Linked DNA regions of Cellvibrio sp. PSBB006. Each later gene encodes a partner of the first gene's protein in a complex. Links are inferred from orthologs where the notes say so. Each region holds a gene or a part of one and is shown on either strand. Other genes may lie near its edges. The genes, in order: katE and hfq.

Region 1 (9,229 bases):
CCGATGTAGCGTTTGCGGATGACGATACTGGGCTCGTACTTCACCAGGTCTTCCGTCGTGGCGACGTTGATGCTGACCATATCTTCCTGGGTCAGCAGGCTGGTGGGGTTGGTATAACCCGCTTGGCGACTGTCTTTCTGCTCGCCCCACACGCGAACTTCTTCGACATTTTTAATCTGCGTCGCCTCGTGTGCGACAGCGGATGACGTGACAATTGCAAGTTGACCGAATACTGCCAGAGTAAAGTGTGGGATCTGTCTGGCAAGGCTGGTGTTACGCAGACCCATAACGTCCCCATTTTGTTGATTTATATGAAAGGGACGAATGTAGAGGAAAAGCGGGGGAGGTCCAATGTGGCAAATTGTCGCACCAGCGGCCTCCCTGCCGCGCGGTGCGGGATGATGCGTTTTAGTCAGAGTAGGTGGTTGGGGGTACGGTCCCGACACCGCGGTCAGTATCCAGATTTTCACCCGGTATAGTCGCGCTGGAGCTGCTCATACTATTGTCCATGCTGGACGACGATGAACTCGATCCGTAGCCAAGGCTCGCGTTCATATTGTTCTCTTCATACTGCTCCATATTATCTTCCACACCGCTAGGAGTGTGCCCGGGAGTCTGCGTATTCGGCGTGTTAGGGGTTTGTGATTCAGGATTTATCGTCGGTGAATTGTTTGTAGTGGGCTGGGGATCATTGTCGGGCGAGCAAGCGGCCAATGTCAGACAGGCAAGGGTACCTATAGCAAACATACGAGTCGCTGCAAACAGACGAGTAAACGGCAACGTTTTCTTCATAGTTAATCCTCCAGATTATTGAATTGTGTCAGCAGGTGGTTGTGGCTGCGTGTTATCGCCGGGATTCATCTCGCGCGGGGCCGGTTGCAACACCGGTTGCTCGGGTTCCACCGGTTCATCGGCAGGGGCATCAAAGGTTTTGCGCGGTGGTAATTCCACGCCCGCCGGTTTTATCGTGGCTAACAATGTTTCAGCCATCCGCCGATGTTCCTGCAACACGGGCAGATTTTTTTCGGCAAACTTACTGATATCGGCATCGTCGAGAAACACCGCTTTTTGAAACAGGCTGATTACTTCCTCGTGGGTGGTGATCTGATTTCTTGCATAGGCAATATCAAATGATTCGCCGTCGCGCACTTTCAGCATAGTGAGTTTGGCTTTGTTGAGCAGCTCTGCTTCATCGGCAATGGGAATATCTTTGCGCTGCGCGAGGCGGATCAGGTTACGGTTGATGGAGCCGTGTTCGCTGATCATTGTGCGGGCAAAACGCTTCACGTCAGGCTGCGAAGATTCACGTAACGCCAAATGACCCGCTTCAATTTCGGCGATGCCTTTAGCGGAAGCCTGGTCGACAAAGGTAGCAGCGGTAAACTGTTCATCAGCAACGGCCATGACGCAGCACAGCGATACCAACAGGATCGAAAAATAACTGAATAGTAACGTGATTGTTTTCATGTCTTATCCCAAAAAACGTGATTACGGATTGTCAGTCTGGTTGGTGTCTTCATCCAGATCTTTCAGATGCTGATGATTGTCGTAAGTTTTTCCTTCGCGATCCTGATAAATATCGGTTTTGGTTTCTGCGGTAGCCGCTACCAGTTGCTCAGCCATGCGCAGGTGCTGTTCTATAACCGGGAGATTTCTTCTGGCGAATGTGACAATATCAGCGTCTGATGAATCAACCGCACGCTGTAACATTCGTAACGTCTGCTGATGCGCAATGACCTGATTGTTTGCGTAAGCGATATCAAAATATTCTCCGACGCGGATTTTAAGCATCAAGGGCTTTACGCGTTCCTGTAACTCGTCGCTACGGGTGAGTTGGACATTTTTCTCCCGGGCGAGAGCCATCAGCTCCGCATTGATATCTTCATGTTCATTGATCATGTGATTTGCAAAGGCCTTGACTTCCTGTGAACTGGATTCTTCCAGTGCCAATTTGGCGTTGGCAACTTCCACCCACCCTTTCATCAAGGCTTCATCAATAAAAAAAGCGGTGTCTTCATCTGCAACCGCAAATGACGCTGCCACGCTAAATGCCAATGCCACTACGCTGTTGCGCAGGAGATTCATTCCGTTCATAGGCTGGACCCTTCATAAAAGTGAGCATCATTACATCCAGACATCTAGAAAAAAACGGGGGGCAAAAGTTTCGCGCTCGCCGCTTGGTTTTCCAGCAATGTAACTCAGTTACCCAAGTCTAAAAGATAGGGGAAAATTTCTTCGTGCGTGCGCGCACGAAGATGCATGTCATTAACGTGTTGGCAGTCCTACACCTTGCTGGTACAGGAATCCTCAAGGGGCACTTAACGCAGCGCTTCAATAAGTTGTTCTTTGTTCATCGTAGATCGGCCGTGGATATTTTTTGCGCGGGCTTTTTTGAGTAAGCTTTCCTTGGTTTCCATGTCGAGCGATTGGGAGCGGGGCACACCCCTACGAGAGGCTGCCGCGCGTTTTGCCGAGGTTTTTCGTGCCTGCTGTTTTTCAGTGGCGGACGTTTCTTTTCCTGAGCCGCCGCGTTCACCGCCGCCGGACTGTTTATTGACCGTAGCCCATGCAATGGCTTCGGCTTTTTCGCTATTGACTCCCTTTTCCTTGTAGCCTTCTTCAATATGCTCTGCTTTACGTTTTTGTTGCTCGGTATATTTTTCTTTGCTACCTCTGGCCATGATCTGTCTCCTGTTTAAACGCTGCCGGTAGATAAGGTTAAGGTCATTTTTGACCTTCAGGGGAGCATTTGTTTGACAGGAACCATCAATCAATTCGCCAAAGGAAACATCCGGCGACATCAATGTGTGATGCCAAACGAACAGCTCTAAATTTTCTTTTTAATCGTTAAAAACTATAAAAACAAAACGAACCTATCAAGCGGATCATCCTCCATGATGAGGAGCTTATGCTCTCAAGTCATTAATGTATTAACCAACTATGAGGAAATCACTATGACACAGCAACGAGGTGGTAAAGGTAACTTTGCCCGTGATCCCGAGCGTGCCGCAGAGGCGGGTAGAAAAGGTGGCCAGGTTAGCGGCGGTAATTTTAAGAATGATCCTGAGCGCGCCGCAGAAGCCGGACGCAAAGGTGGTGCAAACAGTCACGGCGGCGGCCGTAAATCCTGATGACATTTCAGGATTGATGCGACGGAGGCAGGGGCTTCCGTCGTCATCTGAAAAATAAGTTATGAGAATAATAACAACACCGCATCCAGCAACGATTAGCAACCAAACAATCAACAGGGGGAGAGGAAGATGGCAGATACAAACAAGCGCAGTGAAGTAGCCGGTACCGATACTACGGATCGTGAAAATACCAATAAAAAATTGGAGCAGTTGGAAAACTATCGTGAAGATGCTACCGGCGAATCCCTGACGAACAGCACGGGCGTGAAGATCGCTAACAATCAAAACACCTTGAAAGCCGGCGAGCGTGGTCCTTCGCTGCTGGAAGATTTTTTAATGCGTGAAAAGATCACGCATTTTGACCATGAGCGTATTCCCGAGCGGGTTGTGCATGCGCGTGGCGCCGCCGCTCACGGTTATTTTGAAGTTTATGAGCCATTAAAAGATGTGACCAAAGCGCACTTCCTGAATGATCCGTCATTGAAAACCCCGGTGTTTGTGCGATTTTCTACCGTGCAAGGCCCGCGTGGTTCTGCCGACACGGTGCGCGATGTACGCGGCTTTGCCACCAAGTTTTATACCGAAGAAGGTAACTTCGATCTGGTGGGCAATAACATGCCGGTGTTTTTTATTCAGGACGCCATTAAATTTCCCGACTTTGTCCATGCGGTGAAACCCGAACCCCACAATGAAATTCCCACCGGCCAGTCGGCGCACGATACCTTTTGGGATTTTGTGTCATTAACGCCGGAGTCGGCGCACATGGTGTTGTGGACCATGTCTGATCGCGCCATTCCTGTGAGTTTCCGCGCGATGCAGGGATTTGGTGTGCACACCTTCCGATTGATTAATGCAGCGGGTAAGAGTGTGTTTGTCAAATTCCATTGGAAACCAATATCCGGTGTGTACTCGCTGGTATGGGATGAAGCGCAAAAACTTGCGGGGAAAGACCCGGATTTCCACCGACGTATGCTGTGGGACGATATTGAAAAAGGCGATTATCCGCAGTGGGAATTGGGCATTCAGGTCGTGCCGGAAGAGGACGAATGTAAATTTGATTTTGATCTGCTGGACCCCACCAAGCTTATTCCTGAAGAACTGGTGCCGGTACGCCCCGTCGGGCGCATGGTGCTCAATCGCAACCCGGATAATTATTTTGCCGAAACCGAGCAGGCTGCATTCCATGTCGGTAACATCGTACCGGGAATTGACTTCAGTAATGATCCCTTGATGCAAGGCCGGTTATTTTCTTACACAGACACACAGCTCCTGCGTTTGGGCGGACCGAATTTCAATGAAATTCCCATCAATCGTCCGGTGTGCCCCTTCCACAATAATCAACGCGATTCATTTCATCGACAAACCATCAATAAAGGTCGCGCCAGTTATGAACCGAATTCCATCGATGGTGGTTGGCCGAAAGAAACGCCGGAAGCTGAGGTCGGCGGTGGTTTTGATTCTTACCGCGAAACTATGTCCGGCCATAAGGTTCGCGACCGCAGCGAATCCTTTGGCGATTTCTTTTCCCAGGCGCGGCTTTTCTGGAACAGCATGAGCCTGCACGAACAGGAACACATTATTGCGGCCTACAGTTTTGAATTGAGCAAAGTAGAGCGCATGCACATTCGCGAGCGACAAGTGAATGAGATTCTTGCCAATATCGATCTGGGGCTGGCGACGCGGGTCGCGGAAAATATCGGTGTACAACCGCCGCAGGGGCCGACGGTGCCTTTGCGGGTGACGGCACCGGAGGTATCACCGGCATTGAGTCAAATGAATTTATTGCCTGGCAATATTATGTCGCGCAAGATCGCGATTCTTATCGCCGAGGGTGTAGATGGCAGCGATGTTGACTACGTCATGAAAGAAGCCAAGCGCGAAGGCGCCAGTACCAAGCTGATCGGACCATCAGCGGCACTGATAAAAACGCATGAAGGTGCAACCTTAACACCCGATGCATCCATGGAAGGCATGCCATCCATTGCGTTCGATGCCATATTTATTCCCGGCGGGGAGGATGCAGCGAAAGCTTTAGTGGCGAGTGGTACTGCCGTGCATTATTTGTTGGAAGCCTACAAACATTTGAAAGCCATCGCCTTGTGCGGAGCAGCGTGCGAATTGACAGCGCGCCTGGTGCTGGACGCGGACGACGGCCTGGTGACAGGTGCATCGGCGAAGGATGTCTTCGGTGCGTTTGCGGCGGCTATTGCCCATCATCGTGTGTGGGCGCGGGAACCGCGGGTTAAATCCATTCCAGCGTAAAAAGAAAATGGGAGACAGGGAAGTCTAGGGTTAATGTTTTTATTCTTGTTGTTGATAATGTCCGGGCGTTTGGTGGGGGCGGTGGTGGTGAATGCCCATGACCTGTATGTCCGAGATGTCATTCGAAGAACTGACCGCATGTAGTGCTTCCAGATAAACCCGCGCCTGGTCGACCGACACGCGGTCAGCTTCCGTAGGAATTTCTGCTGTCTTTGGTTGGTTGTTCAGGATGTAACTCACTAAAAAAAGATGGCTGTCGCCCATAACGATATTCCTCATAAAAAAGTTAAAAGTGCCTGTTATCGAGACTCTCACCGCACCAACATGTTCCACAAATTATCGACCGTAGATACCATCTCTCCGATACCACCACAAGCAACCCATCAGGCCGCTTGTGGTGAGTATGCTGTTTGATGCTTGAGCACACCGAAACACAGGTGCACCAACTTACGCATCGCCGCCCCCAGCGCCTGCATCCTTGTTTTGCCGTTGCGGATCAGGCGGTCCTGTTGCGCTTTGATCGTGGGGTTATATTGACCCGCTACAATGGCCGCCATATACAATTTCGCCCGCACCTTCGGCGAGCCTTTCTTGCTCAGAAAGCTGCGCCCACGCAAGATGCCCGATTCACGCAGAGCGGGAATAACCCCGACAAACGCCGCGCATTCACTCGCCGCCTTGAAGTCCCGGCTGCGGATGACCGACAGCATCAGACGCGATACCACCCGGCCTACACCGGGAATACTTTTTAGTAACGCCACGTCATTTTTCAAATCCGGGTGACGGTCAATGTGGTCGTCTATCTCCTGATCCACCCGATCCCGCTCCCGTTGTAATTCCACAATCATCTTGCCCAATGATTCCAGAACAATCGTTGAGGCCTGGCTGATCTGCGCCTTTTCCTGACGATTTAATTCCCGCTGCAAATCCGTCTCCAGCGCCTCTAACCGGGCCAGCAGGGCCTTTAATTCCCGAATACTTTGCGGTTCCGGCTGCCATAAACCCGGACAAGCTCGCACACCGTATAACGCCAGAACGACACTGTCTTTCTTGTCCGTCTTGTGAACACTGCCCAGGCTCCGGGCAAAGTCGCGCACATAGGCCGGATTCACCACACTCACCTTCAACCCTTGCTCAAATAGCCAATAGGCCAGCGCTTCGTGATAAACCCCGGTGGCTTCCATCACCACCTGGATATCTTCCCGTGGTTGGGCAATATGTTTATCAAGCCAGGCGACCAGGGCCATATGGCCAGCCCGATCATTGGGGAAGACTTTCGATTTAACCTTGCCGCTCTCACGGTCTTTGAGCCACAACACATCCATCTTAGCTTTACTGACATCAATACCAACGATACTCGTCATCTCTGAAATTACCCTTGTCTATGCAGCGTCACTGATACATCAGGCGCTCGGATACCATTCAATTTTTCATCGAAGAACAAGCCGGGGATGCTATCTACAGCACAGGGTGTTTCCCTCAGGTCGAATACGCATTCACCCGGCTCGGGTGTTGAAGTTGGTAGCTAATCAACTTCTTCAGAGAGATACAAGGTCGGATTAGCGCAGCCTAATCCGACAATTTAATTTTCATGCGCACATACTATGTGAGCCGTCGCACCAAGCTGAATCGTTTTACCAAAAATCCGTCATTTGTTTGCCACAAACGAAACTCCTTTCGCTGGTCAAGTTCTTATGCAAACCCCGTGAAGGAAAAAGTCATGTTTAAAGATTTTTCGCATTACATAGCCTGGACGGACATCATGAAATCCGATGACGGTTTTGTCGGTTTGATTGAATACCAATCCAAGCGTCAAGGCTCGCCAGTTAATGTGCTTTGGGTTATCGCGCCGGATTGTGTTTGCGAAGACGAAGCGGAAGCGGTAACCGACGCCATGTTAGAACAGATCAGTAATATCACCCGCGCAGGAAAAGTGATTTACAGCGACGGTGTATCGCTTTAACGGGTTCCGGTTTTTATCCACTCACGTGTAACAGGAGCAGACACTATGCCGCGATCCATCTGGAAAGGTGCCATCAGTTTTGGCCTTGTGCATATTCCGGTGGGTGTGGTTTCTGCCACGTCATCGGAAGGGGTGGATTTTGATTGGCTTGACGAGCGCAGCATGGACCCGGTTGGCTATAAACGGATTAACAAGGTGACGGGTAAAGAGGTGACCAAGGAACATATTGTGAAAGGCGTGCAATATGAAAAGGGCAAATATGTCGTGCTGAGTGATGAAGAAATTCGCGCAGCCCACCCGAAAGCCACTCAGACGATTGATATTTTTTCTTTTGTCGACAGCGCAGACATTCCGCTGACCAATATCGATACGCCTTACTATTTGAATCCCCTCAAACGCGGTGAAAAAGTGTATGCCTTGCTGCGCGAAACCTTGTGTAAAACACGCAAGGTGGCATTGGCTCATGTGGTGATACGCACCCGTCAACACCTGGCGGCGGTCATGCCTTTGGCCTCGGCACTGGTAATGGTGTTATTGCGCTGGCCCGATGATGTGCGAGATGTCGAAGATCTGGATATCGGCGATGCGATTTCGGATGTGGATTTAAATAAAAAAGAATTGGATATGGCGCGTCGGCTGGTGGATGACATGTCGGCCAAGTGGAATCCTGAAGAATACCAGGACACCTTCACCGATAAAATTATGCAGCTGGTCGAACAAAAAGCCCGGGCGGGCAAGATTGAATCCGTGGAACGTGCCGATGATCAGGAAGAGCGGCGTTCGGCAGATATTGTGGATTTGACCGAATTGCTCAAACGCAGCCTGGGTGGCAAGCCGCATGCGCGCAGCGAAACAGGCAAGAAAAAAACCACCAGCCGAGCCAAAAAATCCACTGCTACCAAAACGCGAAAAACACCGGCAAAAACCACCAAAAAAACCTCGACCACCACACGCAAAAAAACCGCCAGCCACTGACCTGTGGCAAAGCGTAGGTCGGATTAGCACAGCGTAATCCGACACTAAAAGTGAACCACGTCCTGTAAAAACCGTTTTCAACAAAAGGACAGCACACAATGGCGAAATCCACCAAGAACGACAGCGAGTACAATCGCAAACGCAATTTCGATATGACTTCTGAGCCGCGCGAAGATCATGCCGCGCGAGAAAAAAAACCGTCGCGTCAAAAGCGCACCAATGCATTGCGTTTTGTGGTGCAAAAACACGCGGCGCGTCGACTGCATTACGACTTTCGTCTTGAGCTGGATGGCACGCTTAAAAGTTGGGCGGTGCCGAAAGGCCCAAGTCTCGATCCGAAGGACAAACGCCTCGCTGTGCATGTGGAAGACCATCCCATGGCTTACGCCAGTTTTGAGGGCAGTATTCCAGCGGGACAATACGGCGCGGGCGACGTCATCGTGTGGGATCAGGGCGTCTGGCGTTCGCTCGACGAAGATCCCACCGCCGCCTATGCGGCGGGCAAACTGAAGTTTACGTTAATTGGTGAAAAGCTCAGTGGCGACTGGAATCTAGTACGCACCACCATGCGCGCCAGCGGTGACAAGGAGCAGTGGTTGTTGATCAAGGAACGCGACCAGGCGGCGCGACGTGGGGAGGATTACAACATCGTCAAGGAAGAGCCGGACAGTGTGCTCAGTTCCGCCAATATCCCTGGGAAACCTGCCGGAAAATCCTCCGCCAGCGCCAACAAAAGCGCGAGCCGGTCGGCCAGTAAACATACGTCCTCACACAATGTTCGACCCATCAAGGCGGGCCAGTCTCTGCCGGAACATCTGGCGCCTGAGCTGGCGACTCTGGTTAGCGAACCGCTGACCGGGAAGTGGCTTTACGAGGTCAAGTTTGATGGTTATCGCAT
Region 2 (5,785 bases), 980 kb from region 1 along the record:
CGCCTGACGATCCCCGAAATGAACGCGCTCTTGCGCGATATGGAAGCCACTGAACGCAGTGGTCAATGCAACCACGGTCGTCCCACCTGGTTGTTGCAGTCATTGGATGAGTTAGACAAATTATTTATGCGCGGACAATAAGCGTGAGTGAAATCCAGCGGCAAAATATATCGCGTCCCCAGGTCATTTTTTTGATGGGACCGACTGCATCGGGTAAAACTGATCTGGCGATTGCCTTGCGCCAGCATTTACCGGTGGAGTTGATCAGTGTGGACTCCACACTGGTGTATCGGGGCATGGATATCGGCACGGCAAAACCGAGCGCTGCCGAATTGGCTGCGGCGCCGCATCGTCTAATCGATATTCGTGATCCTGCCGAGCCTTATTCCGCCGCCGATTTTTGTGAAGATGCAGAGCGTGAAATCGCGGCCATTGTTGCTGAAGGAAAAATCCCGTTGTTGGTCGGCGGCACGATGCTCTATTTCAGGGCGTTGCTCGACGGTCTGGCAGAAATGCCGCCGGCAGATCCGCAGGTCAGGGCGGCGATTGAACACGAGGCGGCACAGCATGGTTGGCCGTTTATTCACGCGCAACTGGCGCAGGTCGATCCGGAAACGGCAGCAGAGATTCACCCGAATCACTCGCAGCGCTTGAGTCGCGCATTGGAGGTTTACCGCGTCAGTGGTAAGACCATGTCAGCATTGCGTCAAGAGCAACAGCGCCATGCACACACTCCCTTTGCTGAGCGCTATCGCGTCACTCAAATTGCAATTGCTCCCTGTGATCGACAACCACTGCATCAACGGATTGCGACACGGTTCCACAAAATGCTGGAACAAGGGTTGGTTGAGGAGGTCACACGTCTGCATCGACGCGAGGACTTGCACCCTGATTTACCGGCCATACGTGCGGTGGGGTATCGTCAGGTGTGGGAATATCTGGATGGTGACTTAACCAGGGAAGAGATGGTCGAGCGCGGTATCATCGCAACACGCCAGTTAGCCAAACGACAATTTACCTGGTTGCGCGGTTGGCCTGATCTATACTGGTTGTATACCGAGCGTGAAAACGGTATTTCACTCTCACGTGAAGAAATTGTGGGTTACGCCTTGAATTTTATAACTGACGCAGCCATATAATAGCCCCGTGAGAACCCTAGTCAGATTTTCATACTTTGTTCCACCCCCTTCCATGCAGTATCGGAAGACTTAGGTGGGTAATCTTGTTATTTACATAATTGGAGAATAAACATGTCAAAAGGGCATAGTTTACAAGACCCTTACCTGAACGTCCTGAGAAAGGAGCGTGTACCTGTATCCATTTACCTGGTAAATGGCATCAAGTTGCAAGGTCAGGTTGAGTCATTTGATCAGTTTGTAGTGCTGTTGAAAAACACTGTGAGCCAAATGGTTTACAAGCACGCCATCTCCACCGTTGTACCTTCTCGCGCTGTGCGTGTACCTCTGCTGAATGCAGCGGGAGAGCTGGAAGGCGAAGAAGAGCAAGTCGAGCAATAACCCCTCGAGGTAGTTAATTGTTTTTTGATCGCCCTGAGTCAGGTGAACTGGCGGTGCTGGTTCACCTGAACGTGTCTCACGGCCAAGAGCCGGAGGACCCCCGTGAATTTGAAGAGCTTGTGCTCTCCGCTGGCGGTGACCCTGTTGCTTTGATAACAGGTAACAGCCGATCTCCCAATGCCAGGTTTTTTATCGGTACCGGGAAGTTGCAGGAATTGCAGCAGACGGTAACCGAGCACGAAGCCAAACTTGTCATTTTTAACCATACCCTTACCCCCAGTCAGGAGCGCAACCTGGAAAAAGAGTTGCAGTGCCGTGTGCTGGATCGGACGGGGCTCATTCTTGATATCTTTGCCCAGCGCGCTCGCACCTTTGAAGGTAAATTGCAGGTTGAATTGGCGCAATTGCGTCATATGTCTACGCGTCTGGTACGGGGCTGGACGCACCTTGAGCGCCAGAAAGGCGGTATTGGCTTGCGTGGCCCGGGTGAAACCCAGTTGGAAACCGACCGTCGCCTGCTGCGTAACCGCATTACCATGATCGAGCAACGGCTTGAGAAAGTGCGTTCCCAACGCGAGCAGGGGCGGCGCTCCCGGCAGCGGGCTGCTATTCCCACTGTCTCGCTGGTGGGCTACACCAACGCGGGCAAATCCACCTTGTTCAATCAGATGACGGGTGCTGAGGTCTACGTGCAGGACCAACTATTTGCCACCTTGGACCCGACCATGCGTCGACTGGAGCTGGCGGATATCGGCGCTGTGATCTTTGCGGACACCGTGGGTTTTATCAGCCATCTGCCCCACAAGCTGGTCGAGGCCTTCCGGGCAACACTGGAAGAGGCCGCCAACTCCACATTGTTACTTCATGTTGTTGATGCTTTTGCAGAAGAGCGCTTGCGCAATATTGAACAGGTGGATTTGGTATTGGAAGAAATTGGCGCTGCGGACCTGCCACAGCTCCGTGTTTACAACAAAATTGACCTGATGGCGATGGAGCCGCGTATTGATCGCGGTGATGATGGTGCGCCGGTAGCCGTATGGTTGTCCGCTCAAACGGGAGCCGGTTGCGATCTGTTGCTACAGGCCATTGCAGAATTGCTGGGCGAGGAAATGATTTTGGGGCGGTTGCTGCTCAAGGCAGATCAGGGTCGTTTGCGTGCAATGCTTTATCAGCAGCAAGCTGTTGCAGACGAAAATTACCGTGATGATGGCTCGTCAGAGCTGAATTTACGCATCCCCAAAAGTGACTTATTACGTATATTGAGCGCAGAATCTCTGGCGCTGGACAAATTGACCTGGGTGGCCGAAGGTAATCGCCCGTAAATAGCCTGTTGGTTTGCGCTCAGGCTTTGTTAGAATCCCGACACCTGATCAGCTGGCCTGACCCGTATATAAAGCTGGAAGATCGACCGAATTTTGATTAATAAAACTGGAGAGAGTGTATGGCCTGGAATGAACCGGGAGGTAAGGATAAGGACCCATGGGGTGGTGGGGGAAAAAATAATGATGGTCCTCCGGATCTGGATGAGGCATTCAAGAAGCTGCAGGAAAAGCTGAACGGCTTGTTTGGCGGCGGCTCCGGTGGCAAAGGTTCCAGTGGGGGTAGCAGCGGTGGTTTCGGCGGTATTCTGGTGGTCTTGGCCGTTGTTGCTCTGATTATTTACGGCATCGCCGGTGTATATCAGGTCGATGCGAAAGAGAAAGCGGTTATCCTGCAATTCGGTGCTTTCCAGGAAATTAAAGATCCCGGTTTGCGCTGGAATGCGCCAATAATCTCTCAAGTGTTCAAGGTCAATGTCACCACTGAAAGCCAATATCCAGCGCGCGGTTTAATGTTGACGCAGGATGAAAGTATTGTGGAACTGCCGTTGACGGTGCAGTACAACGTGGCCGATGTAAAAGCGTATGTGCTGAATGTTAAAGACCCGGAAATCAGCTTGCGGCACGCCACGGACAGTGCGATTCGCCATGTCATTGGTTCGACAGAGCTGAATCAGGTGCTCTCTGAGGGCCGCCAAAAAATTGCTGCAGAAGTAAAGATGCGTCTGCAAACCTATCTGGATAATTACGGCACCGGCATCCTTGTGCGTGACGTGAACATTCAGGAAGGTCGTCCACCGGAAGAAGTTCGCGCCGCTTTTGACGATGTCATCAAGGCAAAAGAAGATGAAGAGCGGCTGAAAAATGAAGCCCAGGCTTATGCCAACTCTGTTATTCCGGAAGCGCGCGGTCGCGCGCAACGGATGATTGAAGAAGCCGAAGCTTATCGAGCGGAAGTGGTTGCGCGTGCAGAAGGTGAATCGGATCGTTTCGAGCGTCTTTTGGCAGAGTATAAGCGCGCGCCAGCCGTAACGCGTGAGCGTCTCTATATTGAAACGCTTGAGCGTGTCATGGGGAATACATCGAAGGTCATGGTTGATGTTGAAGGCGGCAACAATATGCTTTATTTGCCTCTCGACAGAATGGTGCAGCAGGGCTCCTCAGCGCCAGCCGCCAATACGCCGAATACGTTCCGCGAGCTTCCTCGTCAGGAATCCATGCCGTCATCCAATAACATTCGCAGGGAGATCCGCTAATGAGTAACAGAGGTTTTCTTGCGCTGCTGGTTGTTGTTGTGGCTCTGATTGTCGGCTCCAGCAGTTTTTATATTGTTACCGAGTACGAGCGCGCCGTTGTGCTGCGTTTCGGGCGATTGGTTAATGCTGATGTGCCGCCGGGTCTGCATTTCAAGATTCCTTTTGCGGACAAAGTGCGTAAATTCGATGGCCGGTTGCTCACTGCGGATATGCGCCCCGAAAGTTTCTTCACGGTTGAAAACAAGCGTTTGATTGTGGATTCCTATATCAAATGGCGTGTTAAAAATGTGGAAACTTATTACAAGGCTACCGGTGGTGATGAAACTGTTGCTGCCGAGCGCTTGGCTCAGCGGGTGGCGGATGGTTTGCGTAACCAGTTCGGCCGTCGCACCCTGCATGAGGTGGTGTCGGGCAAGCGCGATGAGTTGATGAGCGAATTGACGTTCAACCTTAATGCCGTAAGTGAAGGGCTATTGGGGTTAGAGGTAGTTGATATTCGCGTTAAGCGTATTGACTTGCCGCCTGACGTCAGTGACTCGGTGTTTGCGCGTATGGCGGCTGACCGGGAAAAAGAAGCGCGTGAGTATCGCTCAAAAGGTAAAGAGCAGGCTGAAGTTATTCGTGCGGACGCCGATCGCCAACGCGCAGTTCTGGAGGCTAATGCCTACCGCGATGCTGAGCGTTTACGTGGTGACGGCGATGCGAATGCGGCGGCGATCTATGCCGAAGCTTACAGCAAGGATGCCGAATTCTATGCGTTCGTGCGTAGTCTCAATGCCTACTCGGCCACTTTTGACGGCAAGGATGATCTGTTGGTGGTTGATCCCGGCAGTGATTTCTTCCGCTTCCTGAAAGACCCTTCCGGGAAAAAATAGCTGGATTTCAGCTCAACATTCCCCGGCAAAGGGTGTAAAATCCCGCAACCGAGCCACTGGCTCGGTTTTTTATGCGCTGGTCGAAGATGACTGCACATCGCCCTGCGATGGAGAATCTTGATTATGTGGGAAGAAATCGGCAGAGCTTTCTGCCTGATGCTGGTGATCGAGGGCATACTTCCCTTTCTATATCCGACCCGTTGGCGTCGCTTGGTCGCAAGCATAGCCATGGTCTCTGACCGCCACCTGCGTATTGTGGGCTTGGTCAGCATGATGATCGGTGTCGGTTTACTGTATGTATTGAAATAATGACATTAGAGTCGCTATGACCTACGCCGACCGCTGGCTGTTGCCCGATGGTGTGGAAGAAATTCTGCCTGCCGAAGCCAAATCAATAGATCATTTACGCCGCCGGTTGCTGGACCTATACAGTAACTGGGGTTATGACATGGTGATTCCGCCGTTGCTGGAATACACCGACTCCCTGCTTATCGGTTTGGGCCGCGATGTCGATTTACTGACGTTCAAGGTAACGGATCAATTGACGGGTCGTACCTTGGGTATTCGCGCCGATATTACTCCGCAAACCGCCCGGATGGATGCTCACAGTTTCAATCGTGCCGGCGCCAATCGCCTCTGCTATGCAGGCCATGTGGTGCACACCAAGCCCAAAAACCCCTTGGCTACCCGCACACCCATCCAGGCGGGGGTTGAGTTCTATGGCGAAGCGGGAATGTCGGCGGACATCGAAGTGGTTTCGCTGTTACTTGAGTCACTAATCCTGTCTGGCCTGCCAGCATTGCATATCGATCTCGGGC

Evidence for each region.
Region 2: the proteins of katE (region 1) and hfq are in contact, whole or in part, in a crystal structure (PDB 3VU3), measured with the Escherichia coli proteins. The link is inferred for Cellvibrio sp. PSBB006 from one-to-one orthologs.

Annotation. Positions count from the first base shown.
Region 1 is NZ_CP021382.1:3,027,632-3,036,860, reverse strand. The notes cover bases 2,934-5,826. They hold katE (catalase HPII), read left to right. Parts: upstream 2,934-3,260; coding sequence 3,261-5,393; downstream 5,394-5,826. Other genes in these bases: CBR65_RS12620 (IS110 family transposase), read right to left, coding at 5,777-5,826; CBR65_RS12625 (hypothetical protein), read right to left, coding at 5,433-5,657; CBR65_RS12635 (general stress protein), read left to right, coding at 2,955-3,131. Also shown: CBR65_RS12660 (TonB-dependent receptor), read right to left, coding at 1-287; CBR65_RS12655 (hypothetical protein), read right to left, coding at 409-792; CBR65_RS12650 (DUF4142 domain-containing protein), read right to left, coding at 808-1,467; CBR65_RS12645 (DUF4142 domain-containing protein), read right to left, coding at 1,489-2,094; CBR65_RS12640 (termination factor Rho), read right to left, coding at 2,319-2,801; more of CBR65_RS12620, read right to left, coding at 5,827-6,757; CBR65_RS12615 (hypothetical protein), read left to right, coding at 7,114-7,356; CBR65_RS12610 (Ku protein), read left to right, coding at 7,402-8,331; ligD (DNA ligase D), read left to right, coding at 8,430-9,229.
Region 2 is NZ_CP021382.1:4,015,863-4,021,647, forward strand. What follows is about bases 1-2,883. They hold hfq (RNA chaperone Hfq), read left to right. Parts: upstream 1-1,250; coding sequence 1,251-1,517; downstream 1,518-2,883. Other genes in these bases: mutL (DNA mismatch repair endonuclease MutL), read left to right, coding at 1-141; miaA (tRNA (adenosine(37)-N6)-dimethylallyltransferase MiaA), read left to right, coding at 144-1,139; hflX (ribosome rescue GTPase HflX), read left to right, coding at 1,535-2,839. Also shown: FtsH protease activity modulator HflK, read left to right, coding at 2,959-4,092; protease modulator HflC, read left to right, coding at 4,092-4,967; CBR65_RS16705 (DUF2065 domain-containing protein), read left to right, coding at 5,091-5,276; CBR65_RS16710 (ATP phosphoribosyltransferase regulatory subunit), read left to right, coding at 5,293-5,785. UniProt on the Escherichia coli protein: RNA chaperone that binds small regulatory RNA (sRNAs) and mRNAs to facilitate mRNA translational regulation in response to envelope stress, environmental stress and changes in metabolite concentrations.